Regions from separate parts of the Comamonas thiooxydans genome, predicted to be linked through region 1. Evidence: predicted binding sites of a transcription regulator. Region 1 holds the regulator's gene; each other region holds the start of a gene.
What was found. Region 1 encodes LexA, which represses DNA repair genes until DNA is damaged. Its sites were predicted from a motif close to ACTGTATNNNNATACAGT; they were not measured.
Positions count from the first base shown of each region.

Region 1 (7,781 bases):
GGGTTGCTAGAGATGCCGTTGACGGTGGAGTCGCGCTCGGCCCTGAGAGTGAAGCTGGTGGCGTCGGCCGTGGTCTTGCCCGTGGCCATGGCGGTCTGTCCGCGCGGGATGGTCAGGGTCTGGATGATGTTGCCGGTGGCAGGCTCCCACAACCAGTAGCCGACCTGGTCGTGAAAGGTTTCCACATCGTCGGGCTTGACGATGCGTGTGTGGTAGCGCAGGCCATAGAAGAGCTGTGGCCCGTTGGTTTGCGCATCGATGGGCTGGCATTCCATGTGCTCGATAAAGGCCTGCTTTTCAGGCCCGTCAGCCTTGGGATTGATATCCAGGCCGCGCTTGCCAGTCCAGATGCCGGCCATGCCGGTGAGGGGGCCGAGGTTGGCCAGGGTATTCACATCGGGCGTGGGCTCGGTGTAGATGTCTTTGGGAAAGTTTTCCATATCGTGTAACGGGCTTTCACTTTGAATCTGTTGAAGCCAGTTTACAAGCCATGGACTGAGGGGTTCTTGACAGCAGTCAAGCTGTCAGGTGCTTTCTTCGGTGGTGAGCGTAAAGCGTGCACTTTCGCCGCGCTGGGCGGCTTCACGCGTGAGGAAGATCAGCACGCGATAGCTGGCACCACGCTCGATGCGGAAGGTGCAGATGTTGTTGTTGGCCGAGCCTTGGCATAGAGGCTGGGCAGAGCCGTCCTTGAAGACGTTCATCTGGCTGGACGGGTTGTTGGTGTTGAGCGTGACGGTCATGCGCTGGAAGGGACGCGTTTCGAGCCCGTATTGCACGATGCCGTTGCCCGTGATCTGGCCGCTGTAGGAGTTGGTGTAGCCGCCCGGAGTTGTAAAGGCGGCCTGTGCCATGGAGCTGCTGCTGAGATGTAGCGTCATGAGACTGAGCAGGGCAGCAGTTGCAAGCATCGGTTGGAAGCGGGTCATGCAACTCTCCTGAATGTGTTGGACAGGATGGCGCTCCTGGCGCAGCGACGGGTGTCTATGCCGACAGCCAATCCACCATCCTCCACCGCCGCGCCCTAGCGGCAGGAGACATTGCGCCAACTGAATTTGCCGTCGTTAAAGAACTCTGTCCATACCGACATGATGGGAGCCTGACGGTAAGAGAACGTAATCTGGTTAGGGATCTTTGGCCCTAGTGCGGCAGGCTGTCCATCCTTGTCGAAGACCTTGACGATGTAGAGCGTGACGCCTCCATCCTCGTCTGTGTGCAGGACTACCCGGTAGTCCTTGGTGAAGAGATCCCAGTCGAATTGCTTGGTCACATACGTGTGCAGCCGGACAAAAGCGCGGTTCGCGTTCTTGGCGGCAGGATTAACTTTTCTCATGACAACACTCCCTGTTGCTCAGCGACTTGCCGCAGGACCTGCGAGCTGACATTTCATTGCATTTGACTGATGTTGTATCAAGAGGATGTAAGGAAGTATGTAGGCACTTACAGATCGCGCTAATGGATAGAGCAGATCTGATGTGTGAGCTTCTTTGAAGCTCTGAGGAGGTGCTTTGCCGGTGCCGCTGTCATCTTTTCTTGATGAAGTAGCCGTGCTAAGTAACTGAGTGAAAAGATAGATTTTTTTAATGAAATCTATCTTGAGCTGGCATGGGTTTGAGCGTAAAGATTGCCTGATGATGACAATTTTTAGAGGGGCACATTGAATTTCAGAATGACGATGCTCTAGGCCTGAGTCATCGAAAGAAGGGCTGAATCGCCTTGCCTGAATTCCAACAAGCAAGTCATCGGTAGGTACTCCCGAAAGACTTGGCAATGCGGTGGCTGAGCAGCTGGCAAGCGTCCAAAAGCCAGCTTGTCCAATCCTTGATACATGCCACCGTGCAGGCTCAGGGTTCACCGTGGCTCTGGCCAGTCTCGCTTTGCCAGCTGTCTCTCAGGCCAGTCATCAAGCAGTGTTAAACCCTGAACCTATTGGTGATGTAGATTTTGTTTCTGCTGCACTTTTCGGTAAATTGGGCGTAGGAAAATTCTGATTTTGATGCGCAAGTGGCGATCTAGCCCGATGCCCTACTGAATTCAAAAAAAAGCCCATGTCCCACCACCTGCAATACACTTTTGCCTCCCGTCTAGATGCCTGGATCAGGCATATGAAGCTGGCCAAGCCTTGCCATACGCAGCAGATGGCTTATGAGCTGGTGATCGACAGCTGGGTGCAAACCAATGCAGAGCTCGGTGCTTCGCAGGAATTTTTGAAGGCCTTGCGCCGGCGTCGGCTGTGCGAGGAGCATGGCTGGCGGGGGGTGAATACGAGTGTTGCGCACTGGGATCTGGATGATGCACACACTGTGCGGATCTATCTGCACGAAGACGGCTCCATCGTGGTGCAGCAAATGGACTCGCAGAATCTCCAGATTCTGTTCACCTTGCCAGGGCATCGCGAGCGATTGGGAGAAGTATCGGAGCGATGTGCCTAGCAGCCAAAAAAATGCCCGCGCAAGGCGGGCAAGTTTTGGGGTCCTCTCGATCCGGTTCTGCAGCTCACACAGTCAATGCATTTGAATAGTTGGCAGAGGCGTTACTTTGGCCTCAATCGCCGTTTATCGCTCTTGCACTGTTGCTGACGCGTTTGAACGGTTGACAGGTTGCCCCATCGGGTGCGGCCAGCAACTCCTGACTGGCTGGCCTGCATTTTGCAGCCATGACTTGCAAGTCGCTTGAGCCCATCTTGTATCGAGGCAAGCGTGCGACATGCAGGACTGCTATTCGATATTTCTGGCTCCTTAATGTTTGCCGGTGGAGGCGGGCCGGTGTACCAGCACCGGGACATGGCTGTGCGTCAGAACGCGCTGGGTTTCGCTGCCCAGCAAAATTCCACCGATACCTTTGCGACCGTGTGAAGCCATGCAAATCAGGTCGCATTGCAATTCCTGTGCCTGCTGAACAATGGCTTGGTAAACAGAGGCGTGGGTGACTCGCACAAAGTTGCAGGGTACGCCTTCAGGCTTGGCAATCTGGTCAACGAACTGCAAAGCCGCATCTGCATCGCTGTTGGCACTTCGCTCGAACTCTGTGCTGTTGTAAGTCAGCAGTGCGTCTGCGCCGTAGATGATGGCTCGGTAGTCGGGCATGACATAAAGGCCGGTCACCTTGGCGCCTTGTTCACGCGCGAGCAGAACGCCAGCACGCACGGCAGCCTCTGACAGTTTGGTGCCATCGGTGGGAATGAGCAGGTGCTTGAACATGTTCAGCCTCCTGATGCCGGAAGATGTGCCTGAGAATCAATTTATTCCAATATTTCGAGCCGCGCAATGCCTAGTTCTTGATGCAGCAGAGTTGTAGACAGGAGGTAAGACTCTGTAACGGGGCCGATCGCGTCGAGTTGTCTCATTCCTCGGGCGAAGGAGGAACGCGATTGAGGATTTCGCCAGTGGCCTCTATCTCGAACTGCTGCGGATTGAGCCAGTTGACCTCCTGATGATCGGCAGTTTCAAAGTAAATGGTAGACGGGCGTATGGAGACGCCATGCGGCATGTCGACCTCATCAAAACTCTGATAGACCAGAATCAGGCGCAGGTCTCCATTGGCGTCTTTGGCCTGTATGTGCTGCAAGAGCTTGCGGTAGGCACTCATAAGACGCCCTCGTTGACATGTGTATATGAATGTTTCCACTGTCGAAGAGGTGCCGCAATACCCTGATCCGGGTATCCGTTCTGACGCATATTCGCGCCTGACAAGGAGTTTGGAAGGCTGCGAGGCTTGTGCGAAATGCGTTCCGGCGTACAGGCGCAGGCAGAGCATCGGCAAATAATTTACATGGCGATCCAGATCGTTCGGCGTAAACACAGAGGGCCTGCTCTGGCGATATCGAGTTTTTGGCCTATGCACTGCTGGCAGAGTTGTCTGGCGCCATATCTGCCAGCCGATGGGTAAAGAGCGTTGAGATGGCTTCCTGTTGGATGCATAGGGAAGCTTTGTTGCATCGCCTGCAGGCCTATCGCGGGTCGGGCTCGAGGTTGCATGGGTGCAGGCAGTCAAACCTCACTGTGCTTTCAGACTTGCGGGGCTGTTTGCTCATGGAGTGCCATACGCTCCAGCGCGGCACAGACATCGGCCATGCGTCCGCAGATCAGCAGGCATTCGGGCTGCTTGCGTGGTTCTCGCTGCACGATTTTGAGAAGTCGTGGAGAAGCTGCTTGCCTAGACTCGTCGGTTATTGGCGATTGCAGCTCTGGTGTCGCTGCAAAGGTTTGAGGACAAAGCGTATTGCTGCCCAGGCGACTGCGGCCGCGGTTGGCGCGCATGACAGGAATGCTGATCTGCTTCGCCTTTGGACGATTGGTAGTGAAGGATGCAGGTTTTGCAGCGGTGTCGCTTGCATCATCGGAGCTGAAGTTCGGGTTGAGCGACAGCGTGGCAGGCAGGCTTTTAAGGGTCAGGCGTGTCAACGCCTGCAGTGATGTGGCGAATCCCATTTGGCAACTCCTTTGATGACCTTGCGGCATGGATAAGGGCAGGATTGCATTCTTCCGACAAAGCTCCGCCCAGGGCGAAGCTCAACGGCTTCGCGCCTACCACCTGGGCTTGAGAGGGAAAGAGGCTCGGTGCCTCCGCTGCATAGGCGGAGGGACGCCGTCTGCCGTTTACATGAACATGCTGTTGCGGATAAGGCCTACGGCCAGGCCTTCGATGGCGAATGGCTCTTCAGGATCGACGTGAATGATCTTGTAGTCGGGGTTCTCGGGCAGCAGCTCGATGCCTTGAGGCGTGCGCTTGAAGCGCTTGACGGTCACGTCGTCGCCGAGGCGGGCCACCACAATCTGGCCGTTGCGCGCTTCATGCGTGGCCTGTACTGCCAGCAGATCGCCGTCCATGATTCCCGCGTCACGCATGGACATGCCGCGGACCTTGAGCAGGTAATCGGGCTTGGCGGCAAACAGGCTGGGCTCGACCGAATAGCTCTGATCGATATGTTCCTGGGCCAGAATAGGCGAGCCAGCAGCGACGCGGCCGACCAGGGGAAGCACCAGCGGGGCCAGGGCCGTGAGCGGCAGCGCAAAGCTGGCACCGCGTGCCGCATTGATGTTGCGCACGGTATCGGCGCGCAGGCGAATGCCGCGCGATGTGCCGCTGACCAGATCTATGACGCCCTTGCGGGCGAGTGCCTGCAAATGCTCTTCTGCAGCATTGGCCGACTTGAAGCCAAAGGTGCTGGCAATCTCGGCCCGGGTAGGAGGCGCACCCGTGCGAGCGATGGTGGACTGGATGAGGTCCAGAATCTGCTGCTGGCGGGGAGTGAGCTTGGGGTGGTCCATGGGCATTCCTTGATCGATCGATGATGAATACTGTGTGTTCATCCAGTACCTGTATTTTTAATCAGTTTGAAGAGGACTGCAAGTGGAACGTGACAAAAATATCCTCATCCTGGGCACGGGTGGCACGATTGCCGGTGTCGCCGAGCAGGCCAGCACCAGCGTGGGCTACCGCGCGGCCCAGCTGGGCGTGGCTCAACTGCTGCAGGCCGTGCCGGACCTGGAGTGCGTTGCCGCTGCGTCGCTTCAGGCGGAACAACTGGCGCAACTGGACAGCAAGGATATGGATCATGCGACATGGCATGCGCTCGCGCTGCGCTGTGCCGAGCTGCTCGCGCGTGATGATGTGAGCGGCATCGTGATCACCCACGGCACCGACACCCTGGAGGAAACCGCCTGGTTTCTGCAATGCGTTCTGCGTCCGGCAAAGCCCGTGGTGCTGACCTGTGCCATGCGCCCGGCCACGGCCATCTCGGCCGACGGCCCCGGCAATCTGCGCGATGCCGTGGCCTGTGCGGCCGATGCACAGGCCGCCGGTCGAGGCGTGCTGGCGGTGATGGCGGGCAGGGTGTTCAGCGCACGCCAGGTGCGCAAGGTGCATCCTTACCGCGTGGATGCCTTCGATGGCAGTGGCGCCGGCCCGCAGGGCTGGGTGGAGGAAGGGCGTCTGCGCTGGGCAACGGGCGGGCTGCCAAGAGCCGCTGCGGCTGGCTCGCCTGCAATCGCTTTAGCGCCCGCAGGTCAATGGCCCCAGGTGGAGCTGCTGCACAGCCATGCGGGCTGCAACAGTGCCGTGGCGCTGGCGGTGATGCAGGCCTGGCATGCGGCAGGCGTGCGTGCCGTGGTGGTGGTGGGCACGGGCAATGGCACGGTCCATCAGGCATTGGTGCCAGCCTTGGACTGGGCGCAGGCGCAGGGCATGGCTTTGCGCATCACGACCCGGTGCGAGGAGGGGCCGGTGGTGGAAGCTGATGGAGCGCGGGATAGCCGTGTGAGCAGACTGCCGGCGGCCAAGGCCAGAATCAGCCTGATGCTGGAGCTGATGGGCTGGCCTTGTGCATTGGGTTGATGCTCTTATTCTGAGAGCTGCTGGCCGGTGTTGATGCGGGGTATTGACTGCATTTCTGTCTGAAATTCAATGAATGTAGGCGCAGAAAGCTATGAATGTTGATGACTGCAACGCCATCCTCGGTGCAGCTTTCCCGCATCGGACGGAGGCCGGTCGGAAGGCCTTGAGCTTTGATAAAAAAGGCCGGTGAAGACACCGGCCTTTTTTGCACAGAGATGCCTGACCGCGAAAAGTCGGCAAGGCTCCGTGAGCGAGTGATCAGGAAGCCAGAGCGGCCAGAGCGCGCTCGGTGATTTCTTCCACGCTACCTGTGCCGCTGATAGCGCGGTACTTGGGGGCCGCTGCTGCATCGGCCTTGGCCCAGTTGCTGTAGTAGTCCACCAGAGGACGGGTCTGGCTGCTGTAGACGTCCAGGCGCTTCTTGACGGTTTCTTCTTTGTCGTCTTCGCGCTGCACCAGGTCTTCACCGGTCACATCGTCCTTGCCTTCCACCTTGGGAGGGTTGAACTTGACGTGGTAGGTCCGGCCCGAGGCGGGGTGGCTGCGGCGGCCGCTCATGCGTTCGATGATGGCGTCGAAGGGCACATCGATTTCCAGCACATAGTCCAGCTTCACGCCGGCGGCCTTCATGGCATCGGCCTGGGGGATGGTGCGGGGGAAGCCGTCAAACAGGAAACCCTTGGCGCAGTCGGGCTGAGCAATGCGCTCCTTGACCAGGTTGATGATCAGATCGTCGCTGACCAGCTGGCCGGCGTCCATCACGGCCTTGGCTTGCAGACCCAGAGGGGTGCCAGCCTTGACGGCCGCGCGCAGCATGTCGCCCGTGGAGATTTGAGGGATACCGTACTTTTGGCAAATAAAGGCCGCCTGAGTGCCTTTGCCGGCGCCGGGTGCACCCAACAAAATCAGTTTCATGGAAATCCTTGAGGAGAGTAGAAATTCTTGCTGGCCTAGGCAGACGGGTGGTCGTCCGTAGTCCCCGGGCCGTATTTTTTCGCGGGCAAGGATAGCACGCACAAGACCAACACAGGCTTACACAATTCAGTCAAGGCTGTCACAAGTGCGGCCAATTGAAGGCATGTATCCGCTGCAAACGCGATTGCTGTAGTTGTAATCCAGGTGCCGAAGTCGTTACATATGCTATTCGGACTATGCGGAAAGTATAGCGATCAGCGCTTTCCTGGACTGGCTCAGGGCCCTTTGGGACGGCGTGCGCGGACTGGGCAGCTGCTGGCTTGATGCGTGAGCAGCCCTGGATGAAGACGGCCTGCGCACCGGTGTCGCCAAAGTGCGCAGGTCTTTTTTTCAACCAGCAAAAACAGCGCGCACGCGCTCTAGGTCTTCGGGCGTGTCGACGCCGGCACCCGGTGCATCGGGCGTGATATGCACGGCAATGCGGTGGCCGTGCCAGAGGGCGCGCAGCTGCTCCAGCTGCTCCATGGCTT
Region 1 is NZ_AP026738.1:3,669,016-3,676,796, reverse strand. Features, by position in the region: gene CTR2_RS17035 (FABP family protein) at 1-440, opposite strand, end outside; gene CTR2_RS17030 (hypothetical protein) at 525-929, opposite strand; gene CTR2_RS17025 (hypothetical protein) at 1,025-1,333, opposite strand; gene CTR2_RS17020 (hypothetical protein) at 1,352-1,855, opposite strand; gene CTR2_RS17015 (hypothetical protein) at 2,106-2,432, shown strand; gene CTR2_RS17010 (universal stress protein) at 2,739-3,200, opposite strand; gene CTR2_RS17005 (hypothetical protein) at 3,343-3,588, opposite strand; gene CTR2_RS17000 (hypothetical protein) at 4,008-4,430, opposite strand; gene lexA (transcriptional repressor LexA) at 4,599-5,270, opposite strand; gene CTR2_RS16990 (asparaginase) at 5,353-6,336, shown strand; gene adk (adenylate kinase) at 6,595-7,251, opposite strand; gene kdsB (3-deoxy-manno-octulosonate cytidylyltransferase) at 7,642-7,781, opposite strand, start outside.

Region 2 (7,781 bases), 590 kb from region 1:
GACATAACCCACTTGACCATAGCCACGAAACGGCGAATCTGCCCCCTTTGATTTCTTTACCATCCGGGTATCTCCGCCATCGGATCGCAGCTATGCCGCCGGAGCCGTTTTTCAGTCACCAGCCTCAGCGTCTTGAGCGACCTCCATCGTTAGATCACTACCTCTAAAAGGTAGCCCACATCATGAATGTGGGTCGGTTAAATCTATTTGGAGTTTTCATGCTCAGTGAATTTTCGTTATTTCAGACGAGAGGGATAAATGTGCCCCTGCGTCTTTGTCTGTTGCTGCTTGCCATGCTGGCCTTAATGCCGGTTGATGTACTGGCACATGCTGTCACTGAGGGTGACAAAGGCTATATCCAGGAAATCTCCGGCATCAATTTGATTCCTTACACATACCTTGGGGCCAAACATATGGTGACTGGCTATGACCATATCTTGTTCCTTTTCGGAGTGATCTTCTATCTCTACCGACTCAAAGATATTGGCTTGTATGTGAGCTTGTTTGCCATAGGTCATTCGACAACGATGCTCATCGGTGTGTACTTTGATATTGGTATTAGCAGCTACGCCATCGATGCCATCATCGGACTGTCTGTGGTCTACAAGGCGCTTGACAACATGGGAGCGTTCGAGCGGTGGCTGGGTTTTCAACCTAATCCACGCATTGCTACCTTCGTATTCGGCTTGTGCCATGGCTTTGGCTTGGCGACCAAGATTCAGGAGTACGAGATGAGCCGTGATGGGCTGGTGCCTAATCTATTGGCCTTCAATATAGGCGTTGAACTGGGCCAGTTACTAGCCCTTGGTGCCATTCTTATTGCGATGGGGTACTGGCGCCGAAATGCCAGCTTTGGGCGATATGCCTATACAGCCAACGTTGCCATGATGACCGCCGGTTTTGTGCTTTTTGGCATGCAACTGACAGGTCTGTTTGTCTCCATCTCCAGCTAAATCTAATGTCATGAATACACGTAATACCCGTAACACTCGCCAAATCCCATCCTCTGCCGAGTTGCCGAGCAGCCAGCAGCTGCAGAAGTCCACATTTACTGCTCTTGCGATCGCCGCATTGTTGCTGGTCACGGTGGTGCTGCCTTCTGAATATGCGATTGATCCCACTGGTATCGGTAGAGCTCTCGGCCTAAATGAAATGGGAGAAATCAAGACACAGTTAGCCGCAGAAGCCGAAGCTGATCGAGCTGCGGCTCCTGCTGCTAGCGAAAAGAAAGCAGTGAATACTGCTGTTGCGACTTCGGCAGTTGCCGGTATTGTTGGTGCAAAGTCGGCCGAGGCATCTCCGCCGGCGCCTGTGCAGAAAGTTGCAACGCAATGGAAAGATGAGGTCACCTTTGTGCTCGAACCGGGTCAAGGTGTCGAATACAAGTTACGTATGAAGGAGGCTGCCAAGGCAAATTTTGAATGGACTGCCAAAGGTGGCGTAGTGAATTACGATACCCACGGCGATGCTTCAGGTAAAAGCATCAGTTACGAGAAGGGGCGCGCTGTGGGTGCCGATACAGGCGAATTGAAAGCCGCGTTTACAGGCAACCATGGTTGGTTCTGGCGCAACCGTGGCCAAAGTGATGTGACGATGACATTGAGAGTCTCTGGCGATTACGAAAAATTGTCTCGCCAGTAATCAAACTGCATTGCTGATAATACACCGCGCCATGCAAGTGCTTGGCGCGGTCTTTTTCATCGTGAACTATTAACGCCAATGTTGATTCAGATTATCGCAGGCACTTTTCTAGCTGGCGTAGTTAGTGTGTGGCTTGCCTGGATGCTGTGCAGGAGCTTTTTTACTCGACATCCACAGCACATGCTTAGCTTAGCTGCAGGAGCTTTGCTCGCCACCGCATTTATCAACTTATTGCCTGAAGCATTCGATAGTGATTACTCTGCCAAATCTCTGTTCCTGATTTTTTTCTTGGGGCTGCTAACTGTCATCGTCTTGGACAATGCAGAAGTTTTGCATCGCGCTCATGTTCTCGGTCTGCCTAGCGGTCATCAACGCACACCTCATGAGCACATTTCAAGTGCTCCAACGGGACGCTGGGCGGTGCTTTTTGGAGGCGGCGTACACGCATTTGCCGATGGAATTCTGATTGCATCGGCATTTTTAGCCAATGAAAAATTGGGTTGGGGCGCGGCGTTTGCCGTACTACTGCACGAAGTGCCGCACCATTTGAGTGATTTAGCTGTGGTCGGCAATGGAGGCAGCAAACCAAGAAAAGCTGTACTTAAGGTCACTTTGGCAGGCTCGTTCACTATGGCAGGAGGGTTGGCAGGCTACCTCATTGTGGGTCAACTTGCAGGTTGGCTTCCTATGCTTCTTGTGCTTGCGGCCAGTAGTTTTGCCTATGTGGCGCTGTCAGACATCATTCCGCAGCTCAATAGACCCAAGGGATTGAGGCAAACCATCGTCCAATTGTCTTGCCTGCTATTTGGCTCTTTGCTAGTGTCGGCTGCTGTCATGGTTGCTGGTGGTCACGGCCATTGAGTGGACAGCTTATGGGATCGTCAACTAGAGCAAAAATGAACGTCAACGAGGTCAGTTTAGGCATTGGATCCGCAAGAAAGCTAGCCATTGGTTAATCGCCGGTTTGTAGGTCTATGCTCTAGCTATTGGAATTTCATTGAGCTTGGTGGTGTAACGCGGCGTGCGAAGCTCTTGACGCATACGCCAACCGCTCGCATCTTGCTCAGGTACTCCAGTGCAGGCTACGTGCACAGTGCCTTTGCCGAAGCGCTTGTTGACCTTGTCGATGGCTTCCATCAGCTTGCTTTGATCGCGGGCAGGTCCCTCGAAAAGCAGGTCGCCTTGTTGAACGGTTGTAGGGCACAGATCCTGCAGCATCACCCCGGCCTTGGAGAGCTGGTAGCCGGGCTCATAAATCATGCGCAAGCCGCGCACCGCTGCGTTCACGAGGGCCTTGGTGTCGGAGGACGGGGGCTGGAGCTGCATCACGGCCATGTTGTAGAACTTGGGGCCAGGCCTAAATGGCGAGGTGTGCGCGAAAACATGCAGGGCGCCAGCCCGCAATCCTCCTGCTCGCAGTTTCTCGGCGGCCCTGGTTGCAAATTCGCTCACGGCTTCAATCAGTGGTGGCAGGGTGGTGATGGCGTGGCCGAAGCTGCGAGTGCATGCAATCTGCTTTTTTGCGGCAGGGGTCGTTTCTAAGCTCATGCAGCTGAGGCCTTGCAGCTCGCGCACTGTGCGCTCCAGCACTACGCTCCAGCCCTCTCGCGCAGCATGGGCAGGCAGCTTGGCCAAGTCCAGCGCAGTCAGCACGCCTTGCTCGGCCAGCTGGACCGAGATGCGGCGGCCCACCCCCCAGATCTCGCCGGCAGGCGTACGGCCGAGGATGTCGGTGCGCTGGTGATCGGATAGCTCCGCCCAGTTGCAGACCCGCTGCAGCTCTGCAGGGTAGCTGCCCGGCTTGCGTTCCGAGTCCTTGGCGACATGGTTGCAGAGCTTGGCCAGGGTCTTGGTGGGGGCCAGGCCCACGCAGGTGGGAATCCCCGTCCATTTCAGGATGCGTGCGCGAATGGCAAAGGCGCGACGCGTCAGATCCCGAATGCCGTCCAGGTCCCCGATGAATGATTCATCGATGCTGTAGATCTCCTGAGTGGGCCCCAGGCCGGCAGCCAACGACATCATGCGGTCGCTCATGTCGCCGTACAGTTCAAAATTTGGAGAGAGGCAGACGAGCCCCTTGTGCTCGACCAGATCGCGCAATTGAAAAAACGGCTGTCCCATCTTCACGCCCAAGGCCTTGGCCTCGTCAGAACGTGAGATAGCACAGCCGTCGTTATTGCTCAGGACAACAACAGGAATGCCCTGCAAGGAAGGCCGGAACGCTCGCTCGCAGCTGACGTAGAAGTTGTTGCCATCGATGAGCGCAAACATACATCCTCATGCAAAGCGCTTGATGCAGGACTTGACCACACCCCAGATTTCCAGCTCTTGGTTCTCTTTTGGAACGATGTCGGGGTATGTGGGATTGCCGGCCCTGAGCTTGAATACGCCACCTGCGTTGTGCAGAACCTTAACGGTGAAGTCGTTGTCGATTACGGCCACCACGATGCTGCCGTGGCGGGCGCGTAGCGCCCGGTCCACAACAATCATGTCGCCGTCATCGATGCCGTATTCGCGCATGGATGGACCGGCTACGCGAAGCAAGAATGTGGCCTGCGGGTGTTCGACCAGCAGCTCAGCTATGTCCAGCCGTTTGCCTGAAAAGTCCTCGGCCGGAGAGGGGAAGCCTGCACGCACGCTGCAATCTGCCAGAGGCAAAGCAACTGGCGAGGCAGTGAGTTGGACGGGCATGCCGCTCAAGAGTCGATGACTGTACATGCATACAGTATAGCGATTGATGGAGATCAATCACTAAGAATCCACTTCGATACCGATTGCTTTCCACTTGTAGGGTGAGTGACTGATCGCGTTCGTGCGTTGACATGAGCGTCTTGAGGGAGCAACGTGGATTGATCGCTGCCGGCCAAACAAGTTGCTCAATCGCGCATCGATCTCTACAGAGCCAAGCAGCATAGTGAGCAATAAAAAAGTGGCCTCGAAGGCCACTTTTTTGCTGTCGCGAAGTCATTAGATTTCAAACAGCGATCGATCCTTGTCCTTGATCCATGTTGGAGGCTTACCTCGGCCAGTCCACGTTTGGCCTGTGTTGGGGTCACGATACTTTGGCGCAACCGAAGATCCAGCGTTTGTGCGCTTTTGCTTCCCTGAAGAAAAGATGTCGTTTTCGGTAAGCCCAAACGCCTCAATGAGCTTTCGGATTTCCTGCACTGCCCCAGCGAGTTCTGCTTTTCTAGCAGCAGCAATCTGCTGCTCAAGTGCCGCACGCTGTGCAAGTAAATCCTTGTAGGAGTTGGTGGGAGTGGTCATGTTGGTTTCGACACGTGGTCATTGGTGTGGATGCTGATGGTGATCCACTTCAACCTTATTCTGATCTAGATGAGGCGTCTTGTGAATGTAAAGCTACGCGAAGTTGCTATTGCTGACCAGTCATTTTGGTGAGTTGCTCAGACGGACCAACGCCGAGGCCGCAGAAACGGTTGGAGGCCATGCCTTGTGACATCACCCATGACCTTTTGTCTTGATTTATACATGCACTGTTTGCTCCGGCTTATGCGGACACATTGTCTTGACACAGCGGTCGAATAAGTGCTTTCTCAAAGGGAGAAGTACCGTGGATTTCGCTGGCTCGGCGTGTTGCCAGTGCCTCGAGAGCAGTATCTAGATTTTCTGGATCACCCAAAATTGGCATAAGGCGCTCGCCGAGCTGAATCGGAACACCATACTCCTCAAGAGCAGTAACAACTGGGTTCATAAACATTGCTTCGAGTTGCCCGCAGAAGAATGTGTAATCTCCAGGGGGGTAAGCGTGTCTTGAAAGAGCCTCAGCCTGAATTCGATTTACGGCATTCATCAAACGTGGAGCTCTGAAGTTCACCCACTGCCGGGTGAACTCTAAAAAAGTCTCGAGAGCTTCATCTGCGTCATCCCCTGACTTTCCTTTGACGGCTTCTCGAATCTGTGCGGTATAGCTCGGCTGAATGCGGTATTGGTTGATTAGGTATGTGAGTTGGGATGCTGATTTCACACCTGCACCACCGCGCACATTGAAGTGACGCCAGGCAAGGTCGAAAACTATCTTCAAGTTGTCGTAGCTCGGCATTCCGCGCCAAGACAACACTGCTGCTAGGTCATCAATATTTTCTTCTATTTCACGTGCCAGACTAATTTGACCCCAGGGTTCAAGCCCTGCGTTCTCCTTGATGGTTTCTAGCGTCACATAATCCTGTTCCCAAATTTGCCGCATTCGCTTTACTGCTAGGTCAGAAAGGTCCTTCTCATCTAGCTGGATTAGTAGCGAATCCGGGGCATTGTCATTTTGGGTGAAAACTGGGATATCGACGAACGCTAATTCCGGCTGAGGTGGGTCATTGAATAAATAAACCTGTCCAACAAAATGTTGCCACATTCTGCCGGAGCGACCGCGAATATTGTTGAAGGTGAAAAAATCGTACTTTTTATTGTTAATTTTGTTGTCAGCGACCACCACATTCCGTGCTGCAGTATTGACACCTTCAATTAGTGTCGATGTGCAAACTAGATATTCCAAATGGCCACGATTGAACAATCGCACAAGCATCTGTGCTACTGATCGAGGAAGCCTGCCGTGATGTGTGCCAACCCCTTTCTTCAGTGACTGGACTAAACCCCATTGAGGACTAAAATTATTGCTGAGCCAATTAATTGCGTGCTTCAGCAGGTCACTTGGCTCGAATTCTCTCGGTGCTTCAGCGATGACTTTGGAAAAATCTCTTGCCCCCTTGACAGATCCACTAAACACCAAGGTTGGTCCGGATAATTGAGGTATCAAATTTTTAAGTCGGGTACTTGGATCGCCACCAGAAGGTACCTCATGAGTATCAGATGCAACTGTGCTGAATTCTGTGCGAATGAAGGTACAACTGTAGTTCGCGCCGAATCCATCTGGCAATTCATTGATATTAGGCCCGAGCATGTAAAACTGTTTTGCCTGCTTTGCTAACCGATAGAAAGCTTGATTAAGTAATACGGCTCGTTCGTCAACCTTGCTGTCGTCAATTTGTAGCTTGTAAAACTCATCGATGACGAAGAAGTCAATGTTTTTTATGTGTGGGTTCTCGACTACACGCTCCTGCGTATGTACGAAGATATTTCTCTCGGTTGGCTCTTGGCTGAGGTGAGTTATCACCTTAAATTGGTCGCGAAACCTCATTAATCGTCGACGAGTCTCATCCACCAGGGCCAACGTAGGGACTACTACGACGATGTTATTGTAGCGGCCGCTAGCGATCATCGCATCGATAATGAGGCTCTTTCCAAAGCTGGTGGGCGCGCTTAAGACAACGTTACGTCCTGCAAGTAGTAGTCGATATACCTCAGCTTGTTTGGTCGTGAACACAATGTCCTTAGGCATTGCATCCGGCCTATGAGTTTCAGTTGCTATAAGTGTCGCAATGCCAGACTCAGCATCATCCAAGTATGGGAAAAGCCCAACTTCCCGTAGTAATGCCTGGACGATAGATGCGTAAGGCGCGAACAGAGCTTCATGTTCGAGAACACGGATGAGCAACTCGCGAGCTAGTTGCAGTTGTTCATCGTCAGGTGCCAGAGACGTGAATGTTGACAACTGTGCAAGGAAGGTGAATGCATCAAACGATTTATCGTTGTCAATTTCGTTCAGCGCTGTGCGTAACTCTCTATAGCTCATAGGTCTCTAGCCGCCTGTAGTCGCTTATTCATAAGTTTCAGAAGGTCGAGCTTGCTAGCCATAGGAAATAAGAAAAGCTCGATGCGAACCTTTTTCACGCTGTTCTTCGTCACGAACTTTTTGTGGTGAGCTTGAAGCTCCGCTTCGAGAGCGGCTTTGTATGCCATGGATGCTTCGGTATAGCCTTTCGTTGTGGCGCTGTCGTAGGTCAACAGCACAGGCACGACGATGGAGCTCACGATGTCATCGAGGGAGCGGTTACGATGCAACAGGCTTGCCAATGCATTTGTGGACGACCATTCTGGATCCAGCTTGCCAGTGATGAGCACGAACTCTTTACGCAAGTAGTCATCGTTGAAATGAGCTTCTAGTTCTGGAACGACATCGGCAATCGCTTTGGAAATGCTCTGGTAGAACTTGACCTCACCAATCCAAAGCTCGAGGCCCGTAGGAGTGTTGAGTACGTGCACGGCGTCAAATCCCTTGACCGTGGCGT
Region 2 is NZ_AP026738.1:3,080,373-3,088,153, reverse strand. Features, by position in the region: gene CTR2_RS14160 (hypothetical protein) at 1-63, opposite strand, end outside; gene CTR2_RS14155 (HupE/UreJ family protein) at 219-953, shown strand; gene CTR2_RS14150 (hypothetical protein) at 964-1,641, shown strand; gene CTR2_RS14145 (ZIP family metal transporter) at 1,720-2,502, shown strand; gene CTR2_RS14140 (Y-family DNA polymerase) at 2,614-3,912, opposite strand; gene CTR2_RS14135 (LexA family protein) at 3,919-4,332, opposite strand; gene CTR2_RS14130 (H-NS histone family protein) at 4,609-4,908, opposite strand; gene CTR2_RS14125 (DEAD/DEAH box helicase) at 5,150-7,285, opposite strand; gene CTR2_RS14120 (HamA C-terminal domain-containing protein) at 7,282-7,781, opposite strand, start outside.
Region 2: CTR2_RS14135 (LexA family protein) is a predicted target of LexA. The motif match lies at 4,351-4,368, and genes of this name have one in related genera.

Region 3 (7,781 bases), 400 kb from region 1:
CAACGAGCTCCTGGCACGGTACTGTCATGCTTTAGACGAAAAGGATTGGCACTCCTTTCAAGCGATATTTCTTTCTGATGCGATTTTGGACTTCACCGCTTTTGGTGGACCCAAAGGCTCTCCTGCCGAGCTGCAAGAATTTTTTTTACCAATCCTTGGCAGCCTGGCCTCGACACAGCACACAGTCTCCACCGTCAAAATTGATCTGGCAGGAAATAGCGCCACCGCCCGATCTGCGGCCATCGTCCCCATGACGGGCAGGACGCCTGAAGGCAAAGAAACCACTTTTGTAAGCGGCCTTTGGTATGAAGACAGCTTTGAACGCACAAATGATGGCTGGAAGATCAAATCACGAAAGCAAGTTCGCAGTTGGACCGCAAATATGGCCTGATCACACGCTTTGGCGCAAGCCTGCGAGTTCTCGCATTGCTTGGTGTGCAGCCGTTGCGATCGCTCCCAAGTAGTCAAAAGCACCCTAGGATAGCGGCTTAAGTTTCGCTTCAGTAGTCGCTAGACCTTACTCACCGAATCATTGCCCAGCGCGGCACGACAAGTGACTCCTGTTTCAGGCATCGCTTCTGGCAAGAGTATTCAGAGTCTTCTTGACCACAACACTTGGCTTGCTATGGCTTTTGGTGCCTCACAACGTCGCCGCTATCGTCTTCGCGATAGCCTTGGCTTGTGTCTTGGCAGCAATTTTTCTTTTCGTTCGCAGCAATCAATGGAAGATTGAGGCCTTAGCCAAGAAAAGAGACTTGGGAGCCATCAAGCAATTGCCAATCGGCAAGCAGCGAAATTGATTGCAGTGATTTACATGGACAACTGCTAGCCAGCAGTTAAAGTCTGCCTGGATTCAACCGGTTGATGCAACGCATTCGCTAGAGCCGCCAACACAACCCTTGATACGTCGTTGCTTCGCTTTATCGTACTTATATATTGCGCGGCTTCGCGCCTCGTCTCAACCGATCGCCCACCATCAGACCGGTCAGCAGCAGCCGACACAGACGGTCAACTTAACCGGAATCCCCAACCTTCAAGGTCTGCGGCATCGGTGCCTATACGATGGGAATCGAACCGATCAGACCGGGGTTTAAGGGGGTGTAACCGGCCCATCTCCCTCTGAGAGACATCATTTCAATTCCCGTCGCTCCCCCCTAAACTCCCCAAAAAACTCCCCTGATGCCTCAATGTTCACAGACACCCTACTCTGCCTAGTTGTTGACGCGTGGTTTTGCAGAACCAAAGTATGTAATCAACTGTGGAGTCAACTGATCAACGCAACCCAACGATATCTTTCCGAGCTGATTCTCGGGAAATCAAGGAAGGAAGGTGATAGGCTGTAGTTTTTAACTCGCAGATTCCCGAAGTGGCCTGCGATTCTACGTCAACTGTCTGAGGGATCAATGCGCCTTTATCGTCACATCACTGCTAACGACATTCAATTAGAAGCGTTTCCCTTCAAGCGAGAGCTGTCTATGGAAGCATATTTGATCGACAACGAGGGAGTGCTAGCTCTCGATGACGAAGTCTTTACCAATGTAGAAATAATTGGCGCCGAGATACAACTCAAGCAGGGACAAATAAGTAAGGATACAGATGGTCGTATTGACATCCTAGCCACATACTCTCAGGAGTATATCGCCATCGTAGAGCTCAAACTCGGTCACTTGGAAAGAAAACATCTTTCTCAGTTAGAGGGCTATCTTCTGCAAAAAGGCCAGATACTCGAAAACCAGCCAAACATCCTAAGCAGTGACAGTGTGCCGAGCCCAAAGTGGATTGGCGTCTTAGTTGGAGCAACTATAGACTCAGAGCTTGCAAATGAATTTAGTCAAGGCTATCAGACAACGGATGGCACACCCATCGCTGCGCTAACCCTCCAACGATTTCGTGGTTCTGATGGCAGCGTTTTTGTCAGCACTGACTCCTATTTCAAGCTCCCCTCCAACAAAGACGCTACCAAGTACCATTTTGATGGCAAGGTATACGGAAAAGGACGCCTCGTCCTCGCAATCGTAAAGCGCTATGTTGAATTGAACCCTTCCATTACATTCGCTGAGCTTGAAAGAGCATTTCCAAGTACGTGCCAAGGATCAAGCGGCGTAATAGCTACAGCCGATCAGGCAAACAGCATTTACACAACTTCTGGACGTAAGCGCCATTTCTTGGACCCAAGTGATCTGATACAGCTCCAAGACAGCCTAGCAGCAGTCAGCAACCAATGGGGTATTGGCAACATTGATAGTCTTGTCAGGCGTGCGACAAACCTTGGGTTCTTGGTGAGCGCTACAAATTGCTAGACTCACAAGAATAGGTGCTTGCTTCAACGGATCACAGCCGTCGAACTGGCGATCCCAAGCAGACACAGACGCCCAGATCACGAGCGTTACGCAGCATCAGTTCCTCCAACCAGTCCAGAATCGCAATGTGGCGAGCCATCCCCATATTGCCGCTGACACCACCTTGCGTTAGCCTGCACGCTCCACTATTGCTCAGGAGCCTGCCATGTCCCGTCGTTTGGTTCTTTCTGCCAGCACCGCCCTTGCGGCTGCCGCACTGATTGTGGGTTGCGGCGCCATGGGGGCGTCGGGCGGCAACCCCATGGGCTTCTTCATCACCAGCACCAACCCCGGCAAGGGCGGCGACCTGGGCGGGCTGGCCGGGGCCGACCGCTACTGCCAGTCGCTGGCCGCAAGCGTCGGCGCGGGCAACAAGACCTGGCGCGCCTACCTGAGCAATGCGGCACTGGATGGGCAACCCGCTGTCAATGCGCGCGATCGCATCGGCAACGGCCCGTGGCGCAACGCCAAGGGCGTGGTCATTGCCACCAGCGTGGCCGACCTGCACAGCGCCAATGCCAAGGTCGGCAAGGACACCTCGCTAACCGAAAAGGGCGAAGTCGTCTCGGGCTTTGGCGACGAGGTCAACCGCCACGACATCCTCACCGGCTCGCGCTTGGACGGCACTGTGGCCGTGCCCGAGCCCGGCAAGGACACCACCTGCGACAACTGGACCAAGAGTGACGGCGGCTCTGCCATCGTGGGACACCACGACCACAAAGGCACCAACCCAGACCCTGTGGCCAACGCCTCGTGGAACTCGTCTCACGGCACACGCGGCTGCAGCGTCGAGCAACTCCAGCAAAGTGGCAGCGCCGGGCTGATGTACTGCTTCGCGACCAACTGAGCGGGATGAAAGCGCGGGCTTCGGCCCGCACAAGTGCCTGCTACTCACGAAGTGAACTTACTCATATAATTAGCCACCATATTATATTTTGGCTAACTAATGAAGCTTGAACAGAAGTACCAGGCGCTAATTGAAGAAGCGCAACGACGCGATCTTCCCGATGTGGATGGCATTCAGCTGTGTTTTCAAGTGCTGTCGATGGCTGCAAACATCGACCGCGACTGTGCTGCTTTGCTGGCCCCTCATGGTTTGTCTGAGGGGCGCTTTGTGCTGTTGTTCCTTCTCGATGTGGCACCTGACGGACTCGCACCCAACGCGCTGGCCGAACAGGCTGGCGTGACCCGCGCCACGGTGACCGGCCTCCTAGACGGACTGGAGCGTGAAGGTCTGATTGAACGTCACGCCAACGCCGAAGACCGCCGGGCACTGTGCATTCGGCTCACCTCAAAAGGAAAACAGCTCGCCAGTACCGTTATCGACCAGCATGGCCGGTGGATTGCAGGCCTGTTTGGCAACCTGTCTGCACCTGAACGAAAGCAGCTGGCAGCGCTGCTGGAGAAAGTACGAGGCCCTAAATCGGACGTTGAATCATGAAGGACCCAGTCCGCAAGGGGGCGACGCGCACCGCTGACATTCCTCGGGACGTTCTGCATGCGCTATCGCGCGGGGAGTTGCAATGTGCAACGCTGACTGAATGCCTGGCAGTCGACCAGGCCGTACTGGCACGAACACTCTTTCCGGCACTTACGGTCCAAGCACTGAACACGATCGATGAAGCCTGCCAGCTGGGTGTGCTCAAACGCATGGCCCGTATCGGCGCAGTCTTGCTGGAGGCCCTGGGTACTGAAGGCATTGCACAGTGCCAAACGCACCGCGCCGATATGGCACGCGGCTGGGCGTGTTTCATGGTCGGTGCTCAGCCTCACCTAGATCTCGGTGTACGGCTGGCCGCAATGCGCCCGCTGGCAGACGATGCCCATTTTGGTGTGCGTGAATGGGCTTGGATGGCGATGCGGCCGCACCTGGTGCAAGACCTAGCTGCGGCTATCGCACAGCTGATGCCATGGACACAAGATCCTTCTGAGCGTGTCCGACGATTCGCGTGCGAGGTTTTGCGTCCCCGCGGTGTGTGGAGCACGCATATCTCACAGCTCAAACGCTCGCCTGAACAAGCGCTGCCTTTGCTCTCAGCTCTGAAGAGCGACCCTTCGGTCTACGTGCAGGACTCGGTCGCCAACTGGCTCAATGATGCCGCCAAGGACCAGCCAGCCTGGGTGCGTGACACCTGTGCCCAATGGCTTCAAAGCTCCCAAACCGCCGCCACACATCGTATATGTCAACGCGCACTGCGCAATCTCAAGTGAAAGTGGAACCATGTCTCATTACCTCGTAGAGCTCTACACCCCCAATTCGGCTTGGCTCGCACTGCCCGCCGAACAAAGGCAACACTTTCTCGGCGGCATCGGACTCGCATTAAGTCAACTCTCCAGCCTCGGTGTCGAAGTCCTCTCTCTGGCAGAAACGGACTCCAACATCGACCAAGGATCCGCGCATAAATTCCTTGGCATTTGGCGCTTTCCTGACCAGGCCGCTCGTGACGCCCTGCTGGCGGGCATCAAAGCCAGCGGCTGGTACGACTACTTTGACCATGTGAATGCAGCCAGTACTGCAGGGGCGGCGGATATTCACTTGGCTGCTCTAGCTGCCGCGTAGCGCAGTAATTCCGATAATGCCGTTATGCATCTGCAATGCATGCGGCTAGTCATTTTCTAGTGCCCGCTAATGCCCGCTTAATGGCCACCAGCCACAGTCGCCACTGCGGGCTGGCCAGCCTTCGGCGCAGCATATGCAACACAACATTGGTCCCTGGCTTCGCACAGAACCGGGCACAAGATCGCGTGGAAAGCATGCGACATCAATGTGGATTCACAACACCTGAGCCGCATCAACCGCTACACTGTACATATGCACAGTCATCGTCTTATGAGTGGTATGCCCGTCCAACTGATCGCGTCCCCGGTTACTTTGCCGCTGGCTGATCGCAGCGCGCTTGCAGGCTCGCCCGCCAATGACTTTGCAGGCAAGCGGCTGGATATTACAGACCTGCTGGTCACGCACTCCAAGGCCACGTTTGTGCTGCGCGTGGCCGGCCCGTCCATGCAGGAACACGGCATCGATGACGGCGATATCGTCGTGGTGGACAGGGAGTTGCGCGCCCGTGATGGCAGCATCGTCGTGGCGGTTGTCGACCGCGAACTAGTCATCAGAGTGCTGGACAGCGAGGGCGACACCTGCAAGCTCAAGGCAGGCGCCCCCACCTACCCCGACATCGTGCCGCCAGAAGGGCAGACGCTGGAAATCTGGGGTGTCGTCACCAGTTGCATCAAGCGCTTTGCAAGGTGAACACATGCGCCCCGACGGCGCCATGGCCGTGCCCGAGCCACTACCTGCGGCAACTGGACCAAGAGCGACGGCGGATCCGCCATCGTGGGCCACCACGACCACAAGGGCACCAACCCCGACCCTGTGGCCAATGCCTCGTGGAACTCATCGCACGGCACGCGCGGCTGCAGCATAGACCAGCTCAAACAGAGCGGCAGCGCCGGGCTGATGTACTGCTTTGCGACCAACTGACCTCGGTTAAAGTGCGGGCCTAAGTCCGTTTATAGGTCACAACGATCAAGGGGCACATCGAATGTAACGCCCAGCAGTAGATTAACTAGCCCAGGCCCTGCCTACAAAAAATCACCAAGTCAAATACTGAAGTAAAAAGACAATTTAAATATCAAAATTGCCTTTTACCCCAGAAATCTATTTCAATCTATATTAGTTGCGCGTACAGTAGCTAAGGCTACTAGGGAAAAATAAGCTTTGTGCTCTCGCTCAGAAGTACTCCAAACAGCCTTCTTGCCCATCCGTTCAATGGCTCTATGCAAACATCCCGCCAATGAAATATCTTTCCTGGGAATGCCATTATCAAGAGCAAAATTCAACCAATTGGAATTCATTCTTGGAAGGATCAAAGCAACATCTTTAATACCTTCAATTGAATGATGAGTCTCTATATGACCATAGTGGGTAATTAAAAATCCAGTTGGCAATTCAGATGAAATTTGAGCAAGCTTATCAAAACTCATCCAATAATATTTACCGCCAATAGAAACTAGGTTTCTTGCAAAATCGATTGCATCAGCACCATATTGAAAAGAATTTGCGGAAGCGATGTGCCTAGATAAGGCATCACACCCTTTCTTCTCCAAAATAATCAACTGCTCATCCGCCCAGCTCTTGATTACATCTTTTGAAGCTATAGGTTCAGAAACATTTCTACTTGCCTTACCAGGGAAGTTATCAATATATCCAACAATGCTATCCATATGTCTTCTTGTTATATTATCCGACAGCCCATTAACTGCATTCACACCGAGCAGCGCTCTCCCCGCACTCCCTTCAACTGAAATAGCGGCAAATCCAACGACTTCTCCATCTTGTTTTATGAGCCTCATTCTATCCGCGCAAGCATCTATCATTTCCGGCAAAGCCGATTTAATAAATGGATTATCTTGAGAGAATGAAATTTCCTTCAGAATTTTTTTCGCATCAGTTTTCTCATTCAATTTCCGAACATCATCATGGATTTTCTCCACTGCTGAATTATTCAAACAGAAATACAAATCAACATCCAAACCGACACACAAAGCCGAAATAAAATTACTCAGAGATACTGTTGCCTTATCAGACTCAGAATAGGCTGAACCAGCGGTAACCGTAATATCCTCATTAAGGATACCAGGAAGAATATTCAGTTCAATTTGCGTAGAGACCCCAGTTGGCAAAGTACTAGCATCTATCTGCTTGAATAATGGCCTCAATGATAACCCCGTCGGAAAATTCAGAGAATTCTCCGTATTGCGATCAGCTGTCCAGCGTCTGGTGCGGACCTTCACTGAGTGCGCCGCCATAAAAACCGAGAAAAACCCAATACCAAACCGGCCAGATGAGCGGAATTTTGAAGATCTAAGCCCGGGATACTCAGATTGCAATAACGACGATTTCCAAAAGCTAGATCCGAAATCTAGGAATGGGCCAGTCAGCACATTTTTCCCCATCCCCACGCCATCATCACAAACAGAAATCGTCAACGCTGATGAGCCATCTCCGCATACGGATATCTTAATACTCCCTTGATAACCGTCATCTAAAAACCTTCTGGCTACAACCGCATCTCTTGCATTTTGAATCAACTCTCGAATAACCACTTCAAATTTATTACTCTCACCATAAAGCTTATCTCCACCTAGAGTTTTCACCAAATGTTCGATATCACTAACATGCACTTTTGCATCAAATGGAGTCCAACCGCTTACTTTTACAAAGCGCGTTAATTCCTCAATAGATCCTGCCCCTGAAACCCCCTTGATAAAAAACTCAGTAGACTTTGGTCGCCCTCTTAACTTTAAAAGATTATTGCACTGCTGTAATTCATTATCAATTAGTCGGATAGCGTCTAAAGCAACCCACCAAGCAGCAGCTTCCCCTTCACCAAAGGCTTTCGTTGATGTGTATGTAATCAAATGCGCTTCTTTAATATCCGA
Region 3 is NZ_AP026738.1:3,273,987-3,281,767, forward strand. Features, by position in the region: gene CTR2_RS15110 (nuclear transport factor 2 family protein) at 1-391, shown strand, start outside; gene CTR2_RS15115 (hypothetical protein) at 603-800, shown strand; gene CTR2_RS15120 (hypothetical protein) at 1,404-2,300, shown strand; gene CTR2_RS15125 (hypothetical protein) at 2,506-3,186, shown strand; gene CTR2_RS15130 (MarR family winged helix-turn-helix transcriptional regulator) at 3,286-3,780, shown strand; gene CTR2_RS15135 (DNA alkylation repair protein) at 3,777-4,550, shown strand; gene CTR2_RS15140 (DUF6616 family protein) at 4,561-4,899, shown strand; gene CTR2_RS15145 (LexA family protein) at 5,179-5,589, shown strand; gene CTR2_RS15150 (hypothetical protein) at 5,674-5,820, shown strand; gene CTR2_RS15155 (HD domain-containing protein) at 6,003-7,781, opposite strand, start outside.
Region 3: CTR2_RS15145 (LexA family protein) is a predicted target of LexA. The motif match lies at 5,143-5,160, and genes of this name have one in related genera.